3 regions of the Duganella sp. AC237 genome follow, and region 2 is predicted to be linked to each of the others. Evidence: predicted binding sites of a transcription regulator. Region 2 holds the regulator's gene; each other region holds the start of a gene.
What was found. Region 2 encodes sigma-54, which starts transcription at its own class of promoters, with help from an activator protein. Its sites were predicted from a motif close to TGGCANGNAANCTGCTTT; they were not measured.
Positions count from the first base shown of each region.

Region 1 (6,003 bases), 5.7 Mb from region 2:
AACAGCCACCAGTTTGGCCTGGACAGCGCCGGCGGCGCCGACTTCCAGGCGGCCACGCAGCGCATCCATGGGCTGCTGTTCGGTGCTCCCGCGCAGGGCCATCCCGCTGCGGAGCCGGCGACCGCACCCGCCTTCACCGGCGCGCCGCATGAAAGGAGCCGCGTGTCATGAGCCTCGTCCTCGATCCGCCGGTGCGCCAGGAGTTTGTCTACACCACCAACCCGGCCGCCCCACGGGCCGTCGATATCCCGCTGCCGCTGGTCCGGCAGGTGTGGCAACAGGCATGGCTGCGCAAGGGCGTCATCCTGATCCTGCTGGCGGTGCTGTGGGAAGCCATCGCCCGCTGGCAGGCCAACGACCTGCTGCTGCCCGGCTTCGTGCAAACGGCGCAAGCCTTCGTCAGCGGTGTGGCCAGCGGCGAGCTGCTCGACCGCGTGCGCATCTCGCTGGCCGTCCTGCTGCAAGGCTATGTGGCCGGCATCGCCGCCGCCTTCGTGCTGACGGCGCTGGCCGCGTCCACCCGCGTCGGCCGCGACCTGCTGGAGACCCTGACATCCATGTTCAACCCGCTGCCGGCGATCGCGCTGCTGCCATTGGCGCTGCTGTGGTTCGGCCTGGGCAAGGGTAGCCTGATCTTCGTGATCGTCCATGCGGTCCTGTGGCCGCTGGCGCTGGGCGCCTACGCCGGTTTCCAGAGCGTGCCGGAGACGCTGCGCATGGCCGGACGCAATTACGGCTTGAGCGGATTGCGGCTGGTGCTGCACATCCTGGTGCCGGCCGCGCTGCCGTCGATCCTGTCGGGCCTCAAGATCGGCTGGGCGTTCGCCTGGCGCACCCTGATCGCCGCCGAGCTGGTGTTCGGCACAACCGGCGGGCAGGGTGGCTTGGGATGGTACATTTTCCAGAACCGCAATGAGCTCTACACCGACAAGGTGTTCGCCGGACTGGCCGCCGTGATCCTCATCGGACTGCTGGTGGAAAACGTGGTATTCCGACCACTCGAAAGCGTCACCGTCAAGCGCTGGGGCATGCAACGCTAATTTGAGGGCTGGCAGAATTCGGCCTTTGTGCCTTAGAATCTGCCCATGCACATCAAAATTATCGGATTGTTATGACCATGCGTAATTTACGCATCGTGGTTGTCAACGCCATCATCCACGCCGGCGACGAGGATGATGAGTCGTTGCGCGCCCAGGTCGAACGGGCCAGGGTGCTGCGTATCGGCCTGCTGGAGGCGGGCTACGACATCGTCGCCTCGCTGCCGCCGGACATGTACCTGCCCGAGCGGATCGCCCAGCTGCAGCCCGATATGATCATCGTCGATGCCGAATCGGACGCGCGCGACGTCCTCGAACACATCGTCATTGCCACGCGCGACGAGCGCCGCCCCATCGTCATGTTCACCGAGAGCGCGGACACCGAAAGCATGGAGGCGGCGATGGCGGCCGGCGTGTCTGCCTATATCGTGGCCGGCCTGCAGGGTGAACGCATCAAACCGGTGCTGCAGGTGGCGCTGGCGCGCTTCAAGCGCGAGCAGAAGCTGCTTGAAGAGCTGTCCGACACCAAGAGCAAGCTGGCCGAGCGCAAGGTCATCGAACGCGCCAAGGGCCTGCTGATGGAGCGCCAGCGCTTCACCGAGGAACAGGCCTACCAAAAGCTGCGCGGTATGGCGATGAGCAAGAACCTCAAGCTGTCCGAGGTCGCCCAGCGCATCCTCGACGTCGAAGACCTGCTAGGTTAATACTTTATTTTAGTCCCCCGTCCAAAATGATGCGAGGCGCACCGCCGGTGCGCTTTTTTCGCCGCGAGCCAGTCATTTAGCGGTGCGCGGGCCGATCGCGCTTTTTCTCCCTCCCTCTGTGAACAATGCTGGCACGGACATTGCATAGTCTGTAGGCAAGCGCAATGATGCGCCGATGAGCCCTGCCAACGGCGGTGGGGCACACCAGACAACGACGTCTACCGAACATGAATGCGTTCATGCGGGGTAGGCGTTTTTTTTGTCCGAACGGTTTTACTGTATACAGAGGGATAGTCATGAACGATAAGAAGCTACCAGCAGATTCCGCCTTGCCACCAGCCGCCAGCGACGTTAATGTGTCGCGCAGAGCGGCAATTCAAAAAGTGATTCATGGTGCGGGTTTAGTAGCGGGAGGAAGTATGTTGGGTTTATCGACGGGTGGCGTGTGGGCGGCAGGTTCGGACAAACCGGAGAAGGAAGAAATCAAGATCGGCTTCATTCCACTGACCGATTGCGCGTCTGTGGTCATGGCCTCGGTGCTTGGCTTCGACAAGAAGTACGGCGTCAAATTCGTGCTCAGTAAAGAGGCCTCGTGGGCCGGTGTGCGCGACAAGCTGGCCAACGGCGACCTCGATGCGGCCCATGTGCTGTATGGCCTGCTGTATGGGGTCCAGATGGGCATCGGTGGCCAGAAGAAGGACATGGCGGTGCTCATGGGTCTCAATAACAACGGCCAGGCGATCACGCTGTCGAAGAAGCTGGCCGACAAGGGCGCCGTCGATGGCGCCTCGCTGGCGAAGCTGATGAACTCCGAAAAGCGCGAGTACACTTTCGCCCAGACCTTCCCGACCGGTACCCACGCCATGTGGCTGTACTACTGGCTGGCCGCTAACGGCATCAACCCGATGAAGGACGCCAAGGTCATCACCGTGCCGCCGCCGCAGATGGTGGCCAATATGCGGGTCGGTAACATGGACGGCTTCTGCGTGGGCGAGCCATGGGGCCACCGCGCCATCATGGACGGTATCGGCATCACCGCCACCACCACCCAGGACATCTGGAAGGACCACCCGGAGAAGGTGCTCGGCTCGACGCTGGAATTCGCCAAAAAGAACCCGAACACCTGCCGCGCGATGATGGCCGCCATCCTCGAGGCGAGCAAGTGGATCGACGCCTCGCTGGCCAACAAGAACAAGATGGCCGAGGTCATCGCCGACAAATCCTACGTCAACACCAGCAAGGATGCGATCGACCAGCGCATCATGGGCCGCTACCAGAATGGCCTGGGCAAGACCTGGGACGACCAGAATCACATGAAGTTCTATAACGACGGCCTGGTGAACTTCCCGTTCCTGTCGGACGGCATGTGGTTCATGACGCAGCACCGCCGCTGGGGCCTGCTGAAGGACGATCCGAACTACCTGGCCGTGGCCACCTCGGTCAACCAGATCGATTTGTACAAGGACGCGGCGACGATGACCAAGACGCCGATTCCAAAAAGCCCGCTGCGTTCCTCGAAACTGATGGACGGTTCGGTGTGGGACGGCAAGGACCCGAAAGCGTTCGCCGCCTCGTTCAAGATCAAAGCCTGATTTCTTCCCTAGCCAGACATCGCCAGATAGAGGAACGCCATGAACGCCATGCTCAAACCCGATAGCGCCGCCCCGGTAGCGGCGGCACTCGACGCCAAACCGGCCCGCCGTCCACGCCGCCCGCTCGCCGCCAATTCGACGGCGCGAGTACGCAAGCAGGTCTCCGCCACCGCCATGAAGATCGTCGCTCCGTTGCTGGGCGCCGCGCTGCTGGTGCTGGTGTGGCAGATCATCACCGTGAAAAACACCTCCTTCCCGACACCGCTGGTGACCTTGCAGGAGGCGATCAAGCTGTTCTCCGATCCGTTTTACCGCAACAGCATGAACGACCAGGGCATCGGCTGGAACCTGCTGGCATCCCTGCAGCGGGTGGCGATAGGCTTCGGCCTGGCCGCGCTGGTGGGCATCCCGCTGGGCTTTCTGATCGGCCGCGTGCAGTTCATCGGCAATATGTTCAGCCCCATTATCAGTTTGCTCAAGCCGGTGTCGCCGCTGGCCTGGCTGCCTATCGGCCTGCTGGTGTTCCAGTCGGCCAATCCGGCCGCGATCTGGTCGATCTTCATCTGCTCGATCTGGCCGATGATCATCAACACCGCCGTCGGCGTGCAGCGCGTACCGCAGGATTACATGAACGTGGCGCGCGTGCTTAATCTGTCGGAATGGAAGGTGCTCACCAAGATCCTGCTGCCATCGGCGCTGCCGTACATCCTGACCGGCGTGCGCCTGTCGATCGGCACCGCGTGGCTGGTCATCGTCGCGGCGGAAATGCTGACCGGCGGCGTGGGCATCGGTTTCTGGGTCTGGGACGAGTGGAACAACCTGAATGTCCCGCACATCATCATCGCGATCGTGGCGATCGGTTTCGTCGGTCTGCTGCTGGAGCAGGCGCTGATGGCGCTGGCCCGTGCCTTCACCTACGAACAAGTATCCAACTAAGGAGCACTGTCATGGACGATCCAAAATTCATCGATGTCGAAGGCGTGGAGATGGTCTTCCACACCAAAAAAGGTGTATTCCACGCGCTGCGTGAAATCGATCTGACGGTGCGCAAGGGGGAATTCATCACCCTGATCGGGCACTCGGGCTGCGGCAAATCGACCCTGCTCAACCTGATCGCCGGGCTGCTCAAGCCGACCGACGGCGTGCTGCTGTGCGCCAACCGCGAGATCGCCGGGCCGTCGCCGGAGCGCTCGGTGGTGTTCCAGAACCACTCCCTGCTGCCATGGCTGACCTGTTATGAAAACATCCATCTTGGCGTCGAACGGGTGTTCGGCAAGACCGAATCGAAGGCGCAGCTGCGCGAGCGCACCATGCAGGCGCTGGCGCTGGTGGGCCTGACGGCCGCCGAGACCAAGCGTCCGCACGAGATCTCGGGCGGCATGAAGCAGCGCGTCGGCATCGCCCGCGCGCTGGCAATGGAGCCGAAAGTGCTGCTGATGGACGAACCGTTCGGCGCCCTCGACGCGCTGACCCGCGCCCACCTGCAGGATGGGCTGCTCAAGATCGTCGCGGCCACCAAGTCCACCGTGGTGATGGTCACGCACGATGTCGACGAGGCGGTGCTGCTGTCGGACCGGATTGTCATGATGACCAACGGCCCGGCCGCCACCATTGGCGAGATCGTCGACGTGCAGCTGGAGCGTCCGCGCGACCGCGTGGCGCTGGCGCAGGACGCGCGCTACACCGAGTACCGCACGGCGGTGCTGGAGTTCTTGTACCGGAAACAGGCGCATCCCGCGAGGGAAGCGGCGTAATGGACATGTCCACGGGCGCCCTGGCCCCGGCCGGCAAGGCCTTGACCGGGGAGGTATTCAGCGCCTTGATCAACCTGTCGGGGCGGCGCCGCTTCACGTCGCAGCGCATCGTGCTGTACGCGCTGCTGGCGTCGCAGGGGCAGGAGGACGCAGCGGCGACGGCGCAGGAGGCGCTGGCGCTATTCCGTGGCGCCCATAAATCGCTCTTGAGCGAGGCGGACGGTCTGCCGGGCGTGTTCTGCCCGGAGCTGCGCGAAGCCTACTACGGCAAGATGGACGGTGACCGCCAGATCGTTGCCTTCGCCGACTTGGGCGAGCGCACGCTGAACGCGATCGCGCGCGGTTCGGGGCAGGCGGCCGAATTGCTGGCGGAGCTGGTGCGCATCACGACGCCAACGTTGGGAATCCTGAACCAGATCACCGGCATCTACGAGGAGCAGGCCAAGCAAAACGCGCGGCTGGTGCGCAAGCAGCTGCGTGGCGTGATCACTGATATAGAGACCATCAACCGCCAGGCGCGGATGGTGGCCTTCAACGCACGCATCGTCGCCGCGCGGGCCGGCGCGGCCGGCAAGGAGTTCTCGGTGGTGGCGGGCGTCCTGTCCAGCATCAGCGGCGAAATCGACGAAATGGTGGCCGCCGCGCTGGCCGCCGCCGGCTAAAAACCCCTGGGGTCAAGTCTAACATTCGTGCACGAGCTCGACCGTATCGCGGCTTTTAAGGATGTGCTTCTGTACGAATGTTAGACTTGACCCCCGGTGGGATGTGATTAGCACAACGCACCGCCATCGCGCACCGTCAGCGTGCGCCGTGCACCGCAACATCGCACCACGGTAAGCTTGTAATTTCTTTACTGAAACCTCAAAACCGCATTCCCCCTCTGTAGCGCCTCTCTCCCGACCATTGGCACGCCTCT
Region 1 covers NZ_CEEDEW010000003.1:741,416-747,418, forward strand. Annotated here, with positions in the region: gene AC0IYS_RS03635 (ABC transporter ATP-binding protein) at 1-171, shown strand, start outside; gene AC0IYS_RS03640 (ABC transporter permease) at 168-1,040, shown strand; gene AC0IYS_RS03645 (ANTAR domain-containing response regulator) at 1,118-1,741, shown strand; gene AC0IYS_RS03650 (CmpA/NrtA family ABC transporter substrate-binding protein) at 2,161-3,333, shown strand; gene ntrB (nitrate ABC transporter permease) at 3,373-4,269, shown strand; gene AC0IYS_RS03660 (ABC transporter ATP-binding protein) at 4,281-5,087, shown strand; gene AC0IYS_RS03665 (type IV pili methyl-accepting chemotaxis transducer N-terminal domain-containing protein) at 5,087-5,749, shown strand.
Region 1: a site for sigma-54 is predicted at 1,871-1,888, ahead of AC0IYS_RS03650 (CmpA/NrtA family ABC transporter substrate-binding protein). Genes of this name have one in related genera too.

Region 2 (6,003 bases):
TCGGCGCCGACGTCAAACTGACCGACGCGCTGCTGGAGATCACGCAAAAAGGCATGGGCATGACCGCCATCGTCGACGCCGACGGCAAGCCGGTCGGTGTGTTCACCGACGGCGACCTGCGCCGCATGATCGAGAAGGTCCAGGACTTCACCAAGGTGGTGATCCGCGACGTGATGCACCCGAATCCGCGCAGCATCTCGCCGGAAAAACTGGCGGTCGACGCCGTGGCCGTGATGGAGCAGTACCGCATCAACCAGATGCTGGTGACCGACGCCGACGGCAAGCTGGTCGGCGCGCTGCACATCCACGACCTGACCCGAGCAAAGGTGATTTGATGACCGAGCTGACTTATGTGGAACGCGCCGCGCGCGTCAAACTGATGATTTTCGACGTCGACGGCGTGCTCACCGACGGCAGCCTGCACTACGGCGCCGAGGGCGAAGCGTTGAAGACCTTTAACGTATATGACGGCCTGGGCATCAAGTTGCTGCAGGAGTCCGGCGTGCAGACCGCCATCATCAGCGCGCGCATCTCCCCGCAGGTGGCCAGGCGCGCCGCCGACCTGGGCATCGGCTTTGTGCACCAGGGCGGCCACGACAAGCTGACGCCGTTCAACGCGCTGCTGGAAAAGACCGGCCTGACGGCCGAACAGGTCGGCTTCATCGGCGACGACATCGTCGACCTGCCGATCCTGACGCGGGTCGGCTTCGCGGTGGCGGTGCCGGGCGGACGCAAGGAAGTGCTCGAGCGCGCCCACCACGTGACGGTGGCGCAGGGCGGCCGCGGCGCGGTGCGCGAAGTGTGCGAACTGCTGCTGCACGCGCAGGGCACGTACGAGCGCGTGCTGGCGCAGTTCATGGTGTGACGGAGTGTAATCATGCGTAAAAGAACAGCACATCGCTGGCAGCTCACGCTGACGATGATCATCGGCGTGTTTGTCGCCGTCGGCAGCTTTTGGCTGGTGCAGGTTGTCAACCAGTCCGGCCAGGAGCAGCAGGCGGACCAGTTCCTCAACGAACCGGACTACATCATCGACCGCTTCAGCCTGGTGCGCATGACGAAGGAGGGCAAGCCGGCCTACATCATCTCCGGCGACAAGCTGACGCACCGCCCGATCGACGACTCGTCCGACATCGACAAGCCGTTCCTCAACAGCCTGTCGGGCCAGCAGCCGCCGATGACGATTCACGCCGAGACCGCGCGGGTCGACCAGAACAACACACGTGTCACGCTCAACGGCAACGTCGACGTGGTGCGGCCGGCTTCGCCCAAGGCCGAGGCGATGCGCCTGCAAACCAGCACCTTGACCGTGTTCCCGGACGAGGAACGGATGGAAACCAAGGCGCCGGTGCAGATGAAGCTGGGCAGCACGACCTCCAGCGGCACCGGCATGAAAACCAATAACGCCACGCGCCAGCTGCAACTGGGCGGACGCGGAACGATCACGATGCCGCCCAAGGCGCCGCGCTAAATCAATACAAGATACGACAAGAGACAGATATGAAGGACACCATGATGAAAAAACTGATACTGTCGGCCGCGCTGCTGCTGGCCGCGATGGGCGCGGCCCACGCTGAAAAAGCCGACTCCAACAAGCCGACCGAGATCTCCTTCGACAACCTCGACGCCGACGACGTCAAGCAGATCAAAACCTTCACCGGCAACGTCGTGCTGACCCGCGGCACTTTGCTGATGAAGTCGCCCAAGGCGGTCGTCACCGAGGATCCCGAGGGCTACCAGCTGGTGGTGCTGACCGGCGCGCCGGGCGTGCAGGCGACGTTCCGCCAGAAGCTCGACGGCGCCGGCGACCAGTGGGTCGATGGCCGCGCCGACCGCATCGAATACGACGGCAAGACCGAGCTGGTCAAGCTGTTCTCGAAGGCGCAGATCAAGAAACTGGAAGGCAGCAAGACCGCCAGCCAGGTCGATGGCGAATTCATCTCCTATGACAGCCGGCGCGAATTCTTCGCCGTGAAAAATACCGCCAGCGGCGAGAGCAAGCCCGGCGCCGGCCGCAGCACGATGGTGATCCAGCCGTCGGCCAAGCAGACTCCCCAGCCCGCTTCGGCCACCAATCCAGCGGCGGGGAAATAAGCATGGAGCCAACATGCGGTAGCACCCTGATCGTACGCGGCCTGCAGAAGACCTACGGCAAGCGCCAGGTCGTGCATGACGTGTCCTTGCAGGTCGAATGCGGCGAAGTGGTCGGCCTGCTCGGCCCCAACGGCGCCGGCAAGACCACTTCCTTTTACATGATCGTCGGCCTGGTGCCGTCGGACGCCGGCACCATCGATATCAGCGGCGTCGACATCTCCTCGCTGCCGATCCACCGCCGCGCCTCGCTCGGCCTGTCGTACCTGCCACAGGAGGCTTCGGTGTTCCGCAAGCTGACCGTGGAAGAGAATATCCGCGCCGTCCTCGAAATCCAGAAAGTGGACGGCAAGCCTTTATCCAAGGCTGCCATCGATGAACGGCTCAATACCCTGCTGGCCGATCTGCAAATCGAAAAGCTGCGCGAAAACCAGGCGCTGTCGCTGTCCGGCGGCGAGCGCCGCCGCGTGGAGATCGCCCGCGCGCTGGCCACCAACCCGCGCTTCGTGCTGCTGGACGAACCTTTCGCCGGGGTCGACCCGATTGCCGTCATTGAGATCCAGCGCATCGTGCGCTTCCTCAAGGAACGCAATATCGGCGTCCTCATTACCGATCACAATGTGCGCGAGACGCTGGGCATCTGCGACCGCGCATATATCATCAACCAGGGCTCGGTTCTGGCTTCAGGCCGGCCGGACGATATCATCGCCGACGAGTCGGTCCGCCGCGTGTACCTGGGTGAACACTTCAGAATGTAATCGCGCCCCATGAAACAGTCATTGCAACTGCGCACGTCGCAGCACCTCGCGCTGACACCCCAGCTGCAGCAGTCGATCCGGCTGCTGCAGCTGTCCACGCTGGAGCTGCACCAGGAGCTCGAGCAACTGCTCACCGACAATCCCCTGCTCGAGCGCCTGGACGACCCGCTCGACCGTTCGCTGCGGCTGCTGTCCGACGGCGCCATCAGCCAGCAGGCGCCGGCCGGCGAAGCGCCCGCCGAAGGCCCGCCGAACCAGCAGGATGCGCCCGCGCCGGCCGACGCCGACACCTACGACGGCCCGGCCGCCGATACCGAAAGTACCAGCAGCGAGGCCGATGTCGACTGGAGCGACGCCGGCCGCAGCAAGGCCCCCGACGACGAGGACGCGCGTCCGCAACTGGAAGCGAACCACTGCACCCTGCGCGAGCACCTGATGGAACAGATGCGCGTGACGGTGCTGGAGATGCGCGACCGCGCGCTGGTCGAGCTGATCATCGACGCGCTCGACGAGAACGGCTACCTGGAGGAGCCGCTGGAGGAAATCCACGCGCGCCTGCCGGAGGAACTGGAAGTCGACATCGACGAGCTGCGCACCGCGTTGTCGATGCTGCAAAGCTTCGACCCGATGGGCGTGGGCGCGCGCAACGCCTCCGAATGCCTGGCGCTGCAGATCAAGCGCCTGCCGGGCATCGCCCTGGTGACGCGGCGCATGGCGCTGACCATCGTCGAGAACCATTTGACGTGGTTCGCCCAGCGCGACTTCAACAAGCTGAAAAAGGCGCTGGTGTGCGACGACGAGGATTTGCGCGAGGCGCAGGCCGTCATCCGCCTGTGCAATCCGCATCCGGGCTCGGCGTTCGCGTCCGACGTGTCCGACTACGTGGTGCCGGACGTGATCGTCAAGAAGGCGCGCAACGGCTGGCAGGTGAGCCTGAACAACGACGTCATGCCGCGCCTGCGGGTCAACGCGATGTACGCCAACCTGCTCAAGCAGGGAAAGGGCGAGGGCCAGATGGGCGCGCAGCTGCAGGAGGCCAAGTGGCTGATCAAGAATATGCGCCAGCGCTTCGACACCATTCTGCGCGTGGCCCAGGCGATAGTAGAAAGACAAAAGAACTTTTTCTCGCACGGCGCCGTTGCCATGCGCCCCCTTGTGCTTCGCGAAATTGCTGATACACTGGGTTTACACGAGAGCACTATTTCTCGGGTGACGACTCAAAAGTACATGCTGACGCCGCACGGCATGTTTGAGTTGAAATATTTCTTTGGTAGCCACGTCGCCACCGAAGCGGGCGGTGAAGCAAGTTCGACGGCGATACGGGCACTCATTGTGCAATTGACAGGAGCTGAAGACCCTAAAAATCCATTATCCGACAGTAAGATTGCGGACATGCTGGGGGAACAAGGCATGGTGATTGCGCGACGCACTGTTGCCAAATATCGCGAAGCGTTGAAAATCCCTCCCGTCAGTCTCCGCAAGTCTTTGTAGTTACTTGGTCACTGTGCGCCCGGCCGCAATGGGCGCGGCACTGACCGTAAGCGACATCTATCTTTAGGAGCGTGTATGAATCTGACCATCAGTGGACATCATCTCGAAGTGACCGCGGCCATCCGCGAATACGTACAGAACAAACTGGAACGTGTCACTCGTCACTTCGATCAAGTTATTGATATTGCTGTCATTCTGACTGTAGATAACCTTAAAGAGAAATCCAAGCGCCAAAAGGCGGAAATCAATCTGCGCATGTCGGGTAAAACCGTGTACGTGGAAAGCCTGTCCCAAGACCTGTACGCCGCGATCGACACCCTGGTCGACAAGCTTGACCGGCAGGTCATGAAATACAAATCCAAAGTTCAGCAGCACGGCCACGATGCGATCAAGCATCTCCCGGATAGCTACGAACCCGCTGCCGCCGCCCTATAACAACGGCCTCCGGCACCATCCAACAAAGGGCGCAAGGGCGCCCTTTTTTGTGTCCGCGTTTTTCGGTCCCGCGTTTTACTTCCTCTCGATTCGATGAAAATCATTTATCCCGTTTCGACGGTAGAATAGATTTTTTTTCACGGGTTGCGACATCATGAGCGAATTGGTCCACACCGCTATCGTCAACGGCACCGGCTTCATCACCTTGGACCGGCCCAAGGCGTTGAACTCGCTGTCCCTGCCGATGCTGCGCGATATCACGGCGGCGTTGCTGGCGTGGCGCGACGATTCCGACGTCGCCGCCGTGGTCATCCGCTCCAGCAGTGAAAAGGCCTTCTGCGCTGGCGGCGACATCCGCTTCTTCCACGACGCCGGCCGCGCCACGCCGCAAACCGGCAGCGCGCTGATCGAGGATTTCTTCACCGAGGAGTATTCGCTCAACCACCTGGTGCACAGCTATCCGAAACCGTACATCGCGCTGATGGACGGCGTGGTCATGGGCGGGGGCATGGGCATCGCGCAGGCCGGGCCGGACAGCCGGGTGCGCATCGTCACCGAGCGCACCCGGATGGCGATGCCGGAGGTGAACATCGGCCTGTTCCCGGATGTGGGCGGCAGCTATTTCCTGTCGCGCGCGCCGGGCGGGCTGGGGCGTTACCTCGGCGTCACCGGCGTCACGATAGGGGCGGCCGATGCGCTGTACGCGGGCCTGGCGGATCACTATGTGCCTGCGGATGAACTGGAGGTGCTGGACGCGATTCTGGAGTCCACGCCGGGCGCCGAGCTGGTTGAGGCGATCGCGGCCTTTGCGGAGTCGTTCAAGGACGCGGCCGGGGTATCCAGGCTGGAGGCGAACCGCGCCGACATCGACCGCCACTTCGGCGCCGGCCCGGTGCCGGCCATCGTCAAGTCGCTGGAGGCGGACACCACGCCATTCGCGCTCGAAACGGTGCGCGCGATGGCCGGGCGGTCGCCGTTGATGATGCGCGCGACGCATGAGTTGATCCGACGTGGCGCGGCGCTGGACATGACCGGCTGTCTGCGCATGGAGCGCGCGCTGGTGCGGCGCGTGTTCGACCGCGGCGAAGTCATCGAAGGCGTGCGCGCGCTGGTCATCGACAAGGACAACGCGCCGAAATGGAATCCGCCGTCGTTGGAAGAGGTGACCGAGGAAATGGTGCGGCAGCTATTCGAGCCGGTGTGGCCGGAACACGCACACCCGCTGCGG
Region 2 covers NZ_CEEDEW010000003.1:6,459,108-6,465,110, reverse strand. Annotated here, with positions in the region: gene AC0IYS_RS28520 (KpsF/GutQ family sugar-phosphate isomerase) at 1-335, shown strand, start outside; gene AC0IYS_RS28515 (KdsC family phosphatase) at 335-865, shown strand; gene lptC (LPS export ABC transporter periplasmic protein LptC) at 878-1,471, shown strand; gene lptA (lipopolysaccharide transport periplasmic protein LptA) at 1,501-2,094, shown strand; gene lptB (LPS export ABC transporter ATP-binding protein) at 2,097-2,849, shown strand; gene AC0IYS_RS28495 (RNA polymerase factor sigma-54) at 2,859-4,340, shown strand; gene hpf (ribosome hibernation-promoting factor, HPF/YfiA family) at 4,416-4,775, shown strand; gene AC0IYS_RS28485 (enoyl-CoA hydratase/isomerase family protein) at 4,930-6,003, shown strand, end outside.

Region 3 (6,003 bases), 4.5 Mb from region 2:
GGTGCACGACATCGCGCCAAGGGCGGGGCGGCTGTTCAAGGAAGGCATCGACGCCGAGAACGACAGCGTGCCGGTGGTGCTGAACGCCGTCGCAGCGCGCGAACTTGGCTTCGCCAGCGCGGAGGAGGCGGTGGGGCAGTCGGTGATATTCACCGGTTTCGACAACGTCGTGACGACGAAGCGAATTGTCGGCATTGCGCCGGAGCTGCGTTTCCGTTCACTGCGGGACAAGCCGAACGCTGTCGCGTATGACCTCGGAACCACCGGAACGGTGCTGAGTTTGCGCGCGTCCGGTAAGCCGGCCGATATCGAACGCGCTGCGCGTGAGCTCTGGCCGAGCTATTTTCCCGATGCGATTGCGCGCACCTATCGCGCGGCCGACATCCTGGCCGTCAATTATGAAGAGGATGCACGCCTCGCGCGGTTGCTGGCGGTGGCCACGGGCATCGCGTTGGTGATCGCGGCATTCGGGACCTACGTCTTGTCGGCGAACACCGTGCAGCGGCGGGCGCGCGAGATTGTGCTGCGAAGGCTGCACGGCGCGCGCCGAACCGACATCGGCATGCTGGTGCTGCGGGAGGTCGGGGCACTGCTGCTGGCGGCGGCCGTGCTGGCGCTGCCCATCGCGGCGGTGGCGATCAACCGCTATCTCGCCGGCTATGCCGAACACGCGCCGATCGGGTACTGGACGTTGGTGCTGGCGCTTTCGCTGACGTGGGCGATTGCGCTGATCGCGATCGCGCGCCATACCTGGATCGCGATGCGCATGGTGCCGGTGCGGGCATTGCGCATGTGAGCGCGCCGCCTCTACCCGGCGATTGCTTACAGTGGCTGGTACGGGCTGTTGGCGTACGGGGCGCCTGCCAATTCAAATGCGCGGCGGATCAGCGCTTTCCAGTCGCGGCCTTTAGCTGCCGGCGAGGTCATGGTCTGTGGGGTGGCGATGTAGGTGATCATATAAACTCCTTTGTACGGCGTTTTTGCAATAACTACAGTCTAGCCGCTCTCCAGATATAAATATAATTTTAAATTCCGATATTTGATATTCGAATTGTTTATGACTTCTGTCATTGTCCTCTGGAATCAGTCTCTTCCTTCAGCCGCCGCCACAGGGTGGTGCGGCTGATTCCCAGGTAGGCGGCGGCTGCATCGCGGCGTCCGCCAAACCGGGCCAGTGCTTCGGTTGCCGTTTCGATATGCTGTGTGCCGGCTGGGGACGTGGACCCGGCTCGATCTGTCATCGTCGCCGCAGCGACCGTCTCGACGCCCAATTCCGGCGCTACGCTAAGAACAAAGGCTGGCGTCAATGCCTGCAACGGCTCGGCCGCAAGATACAGCGCCAGACGCTCCGTCAGGTTGCGCAGCTCGCGCACGTTCCCCGGCCAGTTGTAGCGGCGCAGCAGCGCTGCGCAGGCGTTCATCTCCGCATGCAGGTTCGGGTGCGGGCGGGCGCCCAGCGACGCCAGCGCGTTTTTCAGCGACCACTCGGCCAGCGTCATGACATCGTCCGGGCGGGCGCGCAACGGCGGCAGCGAAAGCCGCAGCACCGCCAGCCGATAAAACAGGTCGGCGCGGAAGCGGCCTTCGCGCACGCGCTGTTCCAAGTCGCAGTGGGTGGCGCTGACGATGCGTACGTTGACCGGAATCGGCCGCGTGCCGCCCACGCGCACCACTTCCCGTTCCTCCAGAACCCGCAGCAGGCGGGTTTGCAGCGCCAGCGGCATCTCGCCGATTTCATCGAGGAAGAGCGTGCCGCGATTGGCTGCTTCAAACAAGCCGGCATGGCCTCCGCGCCGGGCGCCGGTGAACGCGCCTTCCTCGTGGCCGAAAAGTTCGGATTCCAGCAGCGATTCGGCGATCGCGCCGCAGTTGACGGCGACGAACGGCCGGTTTTGTCCCAGGCTGCGCGGGCTTTCGCGGTGGATCGCTTGCGCCACCAGCTCCTTGCCGGTGCCGGTTTCCCCTTGTATCAGTACCGTGGCCGGAGATTTCGCGTACAGCACGACGGACTGCCGCAGCGTCTCCATCGCAGCCGATTCGCCGCGCAGATGGTTGAGCCCATGCCTGGCGCGCAGAGTATCGGTCACCACCGCGCCGCGCGTGCGAGCGCGGTTCGATTCCAGTTGCGTCAGGCGCGCCATTTCCAGCGCATCGTCGAAGGCGTGGCGGATCGAGGCGGCCGAGTAGACGAACACCCCGGTCAGTCCCGCTTCCTCGGCCAGGTCGGTGATAAGGCCCGCGCCGACGATGGCCTTGATGCCTGCCGCTTTCAGGTCGTTGATCTGCGCCCGCGCGTCTTCCTCGGTGGCGTAGGTGCGCTGCGCGACATCGAAGCCGAAGGTGCCGGCGAATTCCGCCAGTTCCGGCAAACGCTCCTGATACGTGATGACCCCGATTCTGTCCGATACCCGTCGCGCGCGGGCCAGCGCCTGCATCACGTCGAAGCCGCTGAATTTTGCGATCACCACCGGCACCGACAGGCGACCTTTCAGATACGCCGCGTTTGAACCGGCGGCGATGACGGCGTCGCAACGCTCGGTGGCCATGCGCTCGCGGATGTGGCGCGCCGCCTCGTCGAAACCGAGGTTAATCGGTTCTATCGTGGCGAGATTGTCATATTCGAGCGTGATGTCGCGGAACAGGTCGTAGAGGCGCGACACGGAAACGGTCCAAATGACCGGTTTATCGTCGGGATCGAACGGCAGGGGCATGGAATGGCGCATGGTTCAATTGTAGCGTACTCGTTGCATGGTACGTTTCGATGTTTCAAAATGAAACGCCAGTGAAACGTTTGTAAAAGCTAAGTGGTTGATTTCTATAGCGTGAGCGGGTGGCACGCCCCTTGCAATAACATTGCAACTTCAATGCAATACTGAAAGGTCAGAACATGAGTCAATATTCCGCAGGCGCCGCCTTCCGCAAAGCTGTTCAGGAAGAATCCCCGTTGCAAGTGGTCGGCGCGATCAACGCCAACCACGCCTTGCTGGCCAAACGCGCCGGCTTCAAGGCGATTTATTTGTCGGGCGGCGGCGTGGCGGCGGGTTCGCTCGGACTGCCGGACCTTGGCATCTCGAATCTCGACGACGTGCTGACCGACGTGCGCCGCATCACCGACGTTTGCGATCTGCCGCTGCTGGTCGACGTGGACACGGGGTTCGGCGCCTCCGCGTTCAATGTGGGGCGTACCGTCAAATCGATGATCAAGTTCGGCGCCGCCGCCATGCATATCGAAGACCAGGTCGGCGCCAAGCGCTGCGGCCACCGTCCGGGCAAGGAGATCGTCTCGAAGCAGGAGATGGTCGACCGCATCAGCGCCGCAGTCGACGCGCGCACCGACGAGAACTTCGTCATCATGGCGCGCACCGACGCGCTGGCCGTCGAGGGACTGGATGCGGCCATCGAACGCGCCGTCGCCTGCGTGGAGGCGGGCGCCGACATGATCTTCCCGGAGGCGATGATCAGCCTCGATATGTATAAACAGTTCGCGGCCGCCGTCAAAGTGCCGGTGCTGGCTAATATCACCGAATTCGGTTCGACGCCGCTGTTCACCGTCGATGAACTGCGCGGCGCCGATGTCGGCCTGGTGCTGTATCCGCTGTCCGCTTTCCGCGCCATGAACAAGGCCGCCGAAAACGTCTACGGCGCGATCCGCCGCGACGGCACGCAGCAGAACGTGCTCGAGTCGATGCAGACCCGTGCCGAGCTGTATGAACGCATCAACTATCACAGCTTCGAGCAAAAGCTCGATGCCTTGTTTGCGGCACAAAATTCCGCTCAAAACGCTGTACACAAAAAATAACAGGAGACCAGACATGACCGAGACCACCTTCAAACCAAAAAAATCCGTCGCGCTGTCGGGCGTCACCGCAGGTAACACGGGGCTGTGCTCCGTCGGAAAAACCGGTAACGACCTGCATTACCGTGGTTACGACATCCTTGATGTGGCCAATTCCTGCGAGTTCGAGGAAATCGCCTATCTGCTGGTGCACGGCAAACTGCCCAACGAGGCGGAGCTGCGCGGCTACAAGGCCAAGCTGCGTTCCTTGCGCGGCCTGCCGCAGGCGCTGAAGTCGGCGCTTGAGGCGCTGCCGGCATCGGCGCATCCGATGGACGTGATGCGCACCGGCGTCTCGGTGCTGGGCTGCGTGCTGCCCGAGAAGGATGACCACAATGTGCCGGGCGCGCGCGACATCGCCGACCGCCTGATGGCGTCTTTCGGTTCCATGCTGCTGTATTGGTATCACTTCAGCCACAATGGCAAGCGCATCGAAGTGGAAACCGACGACGATTCCATCGGCGGCCATTTCCTGCACCTGCTGCACGGTTTCAAGCCATCCGAGAGCTGGGTGCAGGCGATGCACACGTCGTTGATCCTGTATGCGGAACACGAATTCAACGCGTCGACCTTCACCGGCCGCGTGATCGCCGGCACGGGGTCCGACATCCACTCGGCCATCACCGGCGCGATCGGCGCGCTGCGCGGTCCGAAACACGGCGGCGCCAACGAATTCGCGTTCGAGATCCAGAAGCGCTACGAAAATCCGGACGAGGCGGAAGCGGACATCCGCAACCGCGTCGCCAACAAGGAAGTGGTGATCGGTTTCGGCCACCCGGTGTACACGATCTCCGATCCGCGCAACGTCGTCATCAAGGAGGTGGCACGCAAGCTGTCTCGCGAGGGTGGCTCGATGAAGATGTTCGACATCGCCGAACGCCTGGAGACGGTGATGTGGGACGCCAAGAAGATGTTCCCCAACCTGGACTGGTTCTCGGCCGTGTCGTACCACATGATGGGCGTGCCGACGGCGATGTTCACGCCGTTGTTCGTCATTTCGCGCACCTCCGGCTGGGCCGCGCACATCATCGAGCAGCGCATCGACAACAAGATCATTCGTCCGAGCGCGAACTACGTCGGCCCGGAGGACCTGCAATTCGTGCCAATCAAGGACAGGAAATAAATGAATACCTTATTCCGCAAACCCTTGCCGGGCACCCAGCTGGACTACTTCGACGCGCGTGCCGCCGTCGACGCGATCCAGCCCGGCGCCTGGGCCAAACTGCCGTACACCTCGCGCGTACTGGCGGAGAACCTGGTGCGCCGCTGCGACCCGGCGACCTTGAACGCTTCGCTTAGCCAATTCATCGAACGCCGCCGCGACCTGGATTTCCCCTGGTTCCCGGCGCGCGTGGTGTGCCACGACATTCTGGGCCAGACCGCGCTGGTTGACCTGGCCGGCCTGCGCGACGCCATCGCGTTGCAGGGCGGCGATCCGGCGCTGGTCAACCCCGTGGTACCGACGCAACTGGTGGTCGACCATTCGCTGGCGGTCGAATGCGGCGGCTTCGATCCCGACGCCTTCGACAAGAACCGCGTAATCGAGGACCGCCGCAATGAGGACCGCTTCGATTTCATCAACTGGACCAAGAAGGCGTTCAAGAATGTCGACGTGATCCCGCCGGGGAACGGCATCCTGCACCAGATTAATCTGGAGCGCATGTCGCCGGTGATCCAGACCGTGGATGGCGTGGCCTTCCCGGATACGCTGGTCGGCACCGACTCGCACACGCCGATGGTCGACGCGCTGGGCGTGATCGCCATCGGCGTCGGCGGACTGGAAGCGGAGAGCGTGATGCTGGGCCGCGCATCATGGATGCGGCTGCCGGATATCATCGGCGTCGAGCTGACCGGCAAGCCGCAAGAGGGCATCACCGCCACCGACACGGTGCTGGCGCTGACCGAATTCCTGCGCAAGCAAAAGGTCGTGTCGTCGTATCTGGAGTTCTTCGGCGAGGGCGCGGCCCACCTGACCCTGGGCGACCGCGCGACCATCTCCAACATGGCGCCGGAATACGGCTCCACCGCCGCCATGTTCTACATCGACGAGCAAACCATCAAGTACCTGAAGCTGACCGGCCGCGATGATGAACTGGTCAAGCTGGTGGAGCTTTACGCGAAAGAAACCGGCCTGTGGGCCGACGCGCTCAAAACCGCCGAATACGAGC
Region 3 covers NZ_CEEDEW010000003.1:1,981,094-1,987,096, forward strand. Annotated here, with positions in the region: gene AC0IYS_RS09130 (FtsX-like permease family protein) at 1-796, shown strand, start outside; gene AC0IYS_RS09135 (hypothetical protein) at 823-957, opposite strand; gene prpR (propionate catabolism operon regulatory protein PrpR) at 1,068-2,723, opposite strand; gene prpB (methylisocitrate lyase) at 2,888-3,799, shown strand; gene prpC (bifunctional 2-methylcitrate synthase/citrate synthase) at 3,813-4,958, shown strand; gene acnD (Fe/S-dependent 2-methylisocitrate dehydratase AcnD) at 4,959-6,003, shown strand, end outside.
Region 3: a site for sigma-54 is predicted at 2,832-2,849, ahead of prpB (methylisocitrate lyase). Genes of this name have one in related genera too.